DNA from 2 places in the Streptomyces platensis genome. Region 1 is predicted to be linked to the other one. Evidence: riboswitches for the same ligand, from Rfam matches in the RefSeq annotation. Region 1 holds a riboswitch; the other holds the start of a gene.
The links. A riboswitch is a leader RNA that binds a small molecule or an ion and turns the genes downstream of it on or off. The one in region 1 is predicted to bind glycine.
Positions count from the first base shown of each region.

Region 2: another riboswitch for glycine. It lies ahead of gcvP (aminomethyl-transferring glycine dehydrogenase); the one in region 1 lies ahead of gcvT (glycine cleavage system aminomethyltransferase GcvT).

Region 1 is NZ_CP023691.1:6,098,266-6,101,663, reverse strand. Features, by position in the region: gene CP981_RS27165 (enhanced serine sensitivity protein SseB) at 1-57, opposite strand, end outside; gene CP981_RS27160 (AAA family ATPase) at 146-793, opposite strand; glycine riboswitch at 1,092-1,187, shown strand; glycine riboswitch at 1,188-1,305, shown strand; gene gcvT (glycine cleavage system aminomethyltransferase GcvT) at 1,339-2,466, shown strand; gene gcvH (glycine cleavage system protein GcvH) at 2,591-2,968, shown strand; gene glyA (serine hydroxymethyltransferase) at 3,095-3,398, shown strand, end outside.
Region 2 is NZ_CP023691.1:1,184,081-1,187,478, forward strand. Features, by position in the region: gene gcvP (aminomethyl-transferring glycine dehydrogenase) at 1-2,258, opposite strand, end outside; glycine riboswitch at 2,446-2,542, opposite strand; gene CP981_RS04885 (PRC-barrel domain-containing protein) at 2,657-3,040, shown strand; gene CP981_RS04890 (DNA polymerase IV) at 2,950-3,398, opposite strand, start outside.

The sequences.
Region 1 (3,398 bases):
TTCGAGCTCGTTCGCCGGCCATGCCAGCTGCGGTATCCCCTGCTCCGGAAATGTCATTCGTCCCACCCGTTCCAAACCGCGCCATCTGGCCAAAGACCCTAGACGAGACGGCGCGCGGTGCGGCGTGCGGGGGCGTGCCCGGCGACTAATGGAAGGTGACCGTCTCCAGGGCTCTCGCCGACCGCCGGTCGAGGAGGGCGGCAGAGCAGAAGCCCTTGGGCAGCCGGGCCGATTCCGCGGCGCCGACCAGCCGGCCCACCGCCCCGCGGTGCCGGGCGAAGGCGTACCCCGACACCCCGCGGCCCCGTGACTCCTGGCCGGAAAGCGCCACCTCGGGCGCCACATCGAGTAGCACCAGATGCGCCCCGCGGCCGCCGCGCCGCGCCGCGCGCGCGATCCAGCGGCGCACCCACGCCAGCGTCCCGCAGTCGTGCACCACCACGCTGTCACCGGAGCGCAGCGCACGGCCCAGGGTCAGGTAGTGGGCGGCCCGGACCAGCGGGCGGTAGAGCCCGTACGGCAGCCGGCGCAGCCTGCCGTGCTCCCAGCGCTCACGGACGTCCTGCGAATCGATGCGGTGCACGACGGCGCCGTGCCCGTCCAGCGGCGGCACGACCCGGTGCATCAGGGTGCTCTTGCCGCTGCCCGGCAGCCCGGAGACCACCACCAGGTCGCCGGCCGGGAACCGCAGCTCGGTGGCGCCGGGCGGCCGCCGCTCGCCCCGCAGGTCCACGACCGCGGTGCGGCGTCCGGGCCGGATGACGGCCCGCCGCGTACGGCCGGTGCGGGACATGGCGGCGGACGGCGCCGTCGGCACGACGTCCGGGGGCACGACCCCTGAAGTCGCCCCGAATGCCGCTTCGCTGTGCACCGTGATCGCCCTCCCCGCCCGTTCTGGTCCGGTTCGAGTCCGTCCCCTACCCGCAGAGTGTCAAGAAAAGGTAATGCCCATCAAGGCGATTGTCCGATCTGCCCACGTCGTGGGCGGGGCGGCGGAGGGGGCTCCTTTATCCGGCGATCCCGTGCAATGATGTGGCCGCCACGTGCACATCACAGCTCACCTGTGCACCGCCAACTGCATACCGGCCGCTTGAACCCGCGCGGGAGAGTCCCCGGCCGCCACGGCGGGGCGCCGAAGGAGCAAGTCCTCCCTTGAATCTCTCAGGCCCCTATACCGCACGGGCGAGGCAGATCTGAAAAGCGAGCCGCTGCCCGGCTGACGGGCCGGCTCCACCCAAGGTGCAAACCGGGTCCGTTCGCGGGATACCGGTGAACCTCTCAGGTTCCGATGACAGATGGGGAGAACGTCTTGTCACCCCTGCCTGGGAGCCCGGAACCATGACTGATGCCCCCCGCCGTACCGCGCTGGACGCCACCCATCGCGGGCTCGGCGCGACCATGACCGACTTCGCCGGCTGGGACATGCCGCTGCGCTACAGCAGCGAGCGGGATGAGCATGTCGCCGTCCGTACCCGCGCCGGCCTCTTCGACCTCTCCCACATGGGCGAGATCACCGTCACCGGGCCGCAGGCCGCCGACCTGCTCGACTACGCGCTGGTCGGCAACATCGGCGGCGTGAAGACGGGCCGCGCCCGCTACACCATGATCTGTGAGGACAAGGGCGGCATCCTCGACGACCTGATCGTCTACCGCCTCGCCGACCAGGAGTACATGGTCGTCGCCAACGCCTCCAACGCCCAGGTGGTGCTGGACGCGCTGAGCGCGCGAGCGGGCGGCTTCGACGCCGCGATCCGCGACGACCGGGACGCCTACGCGCTGCTCGCGGTGCAGGGCCCGGAGTCCCCCGGCATCCTCAAGAAGCTGACGGACGCCGATCTGGACGGTCTCAAGTACTACGCCGGGCTGCCCGGCACGGTCGCCGGGGTGCAGGCGCTGATCGCCCGTACCGGCTACACCGGTGAGGACGGCTTCGAGCTGTTCGTCCGGCCGGCGGACGCGGTCGCCCTCTGGGAGGCGCTGACCGAGGCGGGCAAGGACGCCGGGCTGGTGCCCTGCGGGCTGTCCTGCCGGGACACCCTGCGCCTGGAGGCGGGCATGCCGCTCTACGGGCATGAGCTGACCACCGCGACGACGCCGTTCGACGCGGGTCTGGGCCGGGTCGTGAAGTTCGAGAAGACCACCAACGGCGGGGACTTCGTGGGCCGCGAGGCCCTGGCCGAGGCCGCCGAGCGTGCCGAGGCCCGGCCGCCGCGCAAGCTGGTCGGGCTGATCGCCCGGGGCCGCCGGGTGCCGCGGGCCGGGTACCCGGTCGTCACGGCCGACGGCACGGTCATCGGCGAGGTCACCTCCGGGGCCCCGTCCCCCACGCTCGGCAAGCCGATCGCCATCGCCTATGTCGACGCGGCCTACGCCACCGCGGGCACGGAGGGTGTCTGCGTGGACATCCGTGGAAGCCATGAGCCGTACGAGGTCACCGCGCTGCCGTTCTACAAGCGGCAGAAGTAACCGTTCACCGACGGCAGGCGGCGGCGCGCGCCCGCGCGTCTCACTGCGCAAGACGTGCCCCCGGACTTCGTCCGGGAGGTGCCCCCCTTCACGATCACACCCTCGCGTACAGGAGAATCGAGCCATGAGCAACCCCCAGCAGCTGCGCTACAGCAAGGAGCACGAGTGGCTGTCGGGCGCCGAGGACGGCGTCTCGACGGTCGGCATCACCGAGCACGCGGCCAACGCGCTCGGCGACGTCGTCTACGTGCAGCTCCCCGAGGTCGGTGCCACGGTCGCGGCGGGCGAGACCTGCGGTGAGCTGGAGTCGACCAAGTCGGTCAGCGACCTCTACTCGCCCGTCGACGGTGAGATCGCCGAGATCAACGAGGACGTCGTCAACGACCCCTCGCTGGTGAACTCCGCCCCGTTCGAGGGCGGTTGGCTGTTCAAGGTGAAGATCAGCGGCGAGCCGGGCGACCTGCTCTCGGCCGACGAGTACGCCGCCTTCATCCAGAGCTGAGCCCCCGGCTCTCCCCCGCTCCCGGGCCCGCCCGGACGGGAGCCCCGACCGCCACCGCCCGCGCGGAAGCTCCCCCGGACCCCGTCCGGAGAGGCCCCTCGCGCCCCTGACTCCCCAGGAACTCTCATGTCGCTTCTCAACAGCTCCCTCCATGAGCTCGACCCCGACGTCGCCGCCGCCGTCGATGCCGAGCTCCACCGCCAGCAGTCCACCCTCGAAATGATCGCGTCGGAGAACTTCGCCCCCGTCGCCGTCATGGAGGCCCAGGGCTCCGTCCTCACCAACAAGTACGCCGAGGGCTACCCCGGCCGCCGCTACTACGGCGGCTGTGAGCACGTCGACGTGGTCGAGCAGATCGCCATCGACCGCATCAAGGCGCTCTTCGGTGCCGAGGCCGCCAACGTGCAGCCGCACTCCGGTGCGCAGGCCA
Region 2 (3,398 bases), 4.9 Mb from region 1:
ATCGGCCCCACGCCCGTCTCGGGGCCCGCGGTGGGCTGCAGCGGGTGGTTGGGCAGGTACGGCGCCAGGTGGGCGCGTACGCCGACCGGGCCGACGCCGGGGCCACCGCCGCCGTGCGGGATGCAGAAGGTCTTGTGCAGGTTCAGGTGCGAGACATCGCCGCCGAACTTTCCGGGCTCGGCGAGCCCGACCAGCGCATTGAGGTTGGCACCGTCCACGTAGACCTGACCGCCGGCCTCGTGCACCGCCGCGCAGATCTGGGTGATGTGCTCCTCGAACACGCCGTGCGTGGAGGGGTAGGTCACCATCAGGACCGCGAGCTCGTCACGGTACTTCTCGATCTTGGCGTGCAGATCGTCCGTGTCGACCTCGCCGTCCTCACCGGTCTTGACGACGACGACCTTCATTCCGGCCATCACGGCGCTGGCGGCGTTGGTGCCGTGCGCCGAGGACGGGATCAGGCAGATCGTGCGCTGCTCGTCGCCGTTGGCGCGGTGGTAGGCGCGGACGGCCAGCAGACCGGCCAGCTCGCCCTGCGATCCGGCGTTCGGCTGGATGGAGACCTTGTCGTAGCCGGTGACCGTGGCCAGCCGCTCCTCCAGCTCCTGGATCAGCGTGAGGTAGCCCTGGGCCTGCTCGGCCGGCGCGAAGGGGTGCAGCTGACCGAACGCGGGCCAGGTGACCGGCTCCATCTCGGTCGTGGCGTTCAGCTTCATCGTGCAGGAGCCGAGCGGGATCATGCCGCGGTCCAGCGCGTAGTCCTTGTCGGCGAGGGTGCGCAGGTAGCGCAGCATCGCGGTCTCGGAGCGGTACTCGTGGAAGACCGGGTGGGCGAGGTAGTCGTCGTGGCGCAGCAGCCCCTGCGGCAGCGCGTCGGCGGCGGCCGCGTCCAGCTGCTCGACGTCGCCGGACACCCCGAAGGCACCCCAGACGCCGGCCAGCTGCGCCCGCCCGGTGGTCTCGTCACAGGCGATGCCGACCAGGTCCGCATCGATCTGCCGGAGGTTGACACCGGCCTCACGGGCGGCGGCGACGACCTCGGCGGCCCGGCCGGGCACCCGCGCGGTCAGCGTGTCGAAGTAGGTGCCGTGTGCGATCTCCACCCCGCCGGCCCGCAGGCCCTCGGCGAGGACCGCGGCGTAGCGGTGGGTCCGCCGGGCGATGGTCCGCAGGCCCTCGGGGCCGTGGTAGACCGCGTACATCCCGGCCATGACGGCGAGCAGCACCTGCGCGGTGCAGATGTTGCTGGTGGCCTTCTCCCGGCGGATGTGCTGCTCACGGGTCTGAAGCGCCAGGCGGTAGGCCTTGTTGCCGTCGGCGTCGACGGAGACGCCCACCAGACGGCCGGGGAGGCTGCGGGCGAACTGGTCACGGACGGCCATGAAGCCGGCGTGCGGCCCGCCGAAGCCCATCGGGACACCGAAGCGCTGGGTGGTGCCGACGGCGATGTCCGCACCGAGCTCACCGGGCGAGGTGAGCAGCGTCAGGGCGAGCAGATCGGCCGCGACGGTGACGATCGCACCCAGCTCGTGCGCCTGCTCGATGACGGCGCGGGGGTCCCGCACCGCGCCGGAGGCACCCGGGTACTGAAGCAGCACACCGAACACCCCGCGCTCGGCGATCTCGGCCGGAATGCCGTCGGACAGATCCGCGACCACGACCTCGACGCCGGTGGGCTCCGCACGGGTCTCGATCACGGCGATGGTCTGCGGCAGACAGTCGGCGTCGACCAGGAACACGCCCTGCTTGACCTTGCCGACCCGGCGGGAGAGCGCCATCGCCTCGGCGGCGGCGGTGCCCTCGTCCAGCAGTGAAGCACCGGAGGTGGGCAGTCCGGTCAGGTCGGCGACCATCGTCTGGAAGTTCAGCAGCGCCTCCAGGCGGCCCTGCGAGATCTCCGGCTGGTAGGGCGTGTACGCCGTGTACCAGGCCGGGTTCTCCATGACGTTGCGCAGGATCACCGGCGGGGTGAACGTGCCGTAGTAGCCGAGACCGATCATGGACGCCAGGACCTCGTTGCGCTCCGCCAGGTCCTTCAGCTCCTGGAGCACCTCGGCCTCGGTACGGGCCTGCGGCAGGCCGAGCGCCTCGGCGCTCTTGATCACATCGGGTACGGCGGTGGCGGTGAGCTCGTCCAGCGACCCGAATCCGATGTGCGCGAGCATCTTCGCCTGCGCCGCGTGATCGGGACCGATGTGCCGGCGCTCGAAGGGGGTGCCGCGTTCCAGCTCGGTCAAGGAGATGCGATTGGTGGTCATCTGCGGGGGCCTCCTGGTCGGTACGACCTACGAGGGGCACCACGGCACGGGTGCCCGGACGGCCTCCCCCTCTGTCATTCAACCTGAGAGCTTCACCGGCCCGCGCATGGCGGTCCGGCTTTCACCGTCGGTGAGGAGGGGTCCCGGCACTGTGGCTTCCGCGGCCCGCCCTGCTTTCCAGAGTGACCTCGTCCATGCGGTACGTGTGCCTGAGAGATTCCGGGGAGGATTTGCTCCTTCGGCGCCCTGGTCGCGAACGACAAGGACTCTCCCGCACGGGGTCTGCGGCCATTCGCCAGCCTACCAGCGTGGCTCTCGAAGGCTCCTTCGAGTGGCCGGGGCATGAAATGTGCCGTTTGGTAGTTGTCAGAGGGCAGTTGCGACCAATTGGAGGGGCCGTGCAAACCGATATCGATCCCCGAAGCCTGATCGGCCGCAAAGCGTTCGACCGCAATGGCGCGAAAATAGGGACCATCGACGAGGTCTACCTCGACGATGCGACGGGGGAACCGGAGTGGGCGGCCGTGCGCACCGGACTCTTCAGCCGGGATGCGTTCGTCCCCCTGGAGCCCAGCAAGATGGTCGGTGAGGGCCTGCACATCCCTTACGACCGCAAGCTGATCAAGGACGCACCGGACTTCGGCGTGGGCCGCCATCTCTCCCCTGAGCAGGAACTTCAGCTCTATCACCACTACCGACTGGATATTTCTTCCCCGACCGACCCGGTGTCCCCCGGCTCCGGCGACAAGAACTTCGGCAAGATCGCCGGCTCGGACGACTGACCGTCGGCCGGCGCCCCGCCCACCAGCGGCAGGGGCTCCCCCGGCCGCAGCGCCGGGTCCTCGACAGCAAAGGTCCGCACCCTCCCCGGTGCGGACCATGGCGTTTCGAAGCGGACGGTCACTCTCCCCACCCCGCTCCCCTGCACCCAGCCCGCGCCGAACTCGTCGTGGACCACGTCCAGCCCCGGATACCAGCGCCGCGGCCGCTCCTCCTCGGCCTCGTGCGGCTCCCGCTCCCCGTCGGCCTGCTCCACGGCCGCCGCGGTCGCGGCCTCCGCCGCCTCCCGCTCCGTCGCCAGCTGGGCGAACAGATCCTCCTGTGTGAAGTCCGCCAGCCCGCTGACACCCACACCCAGCA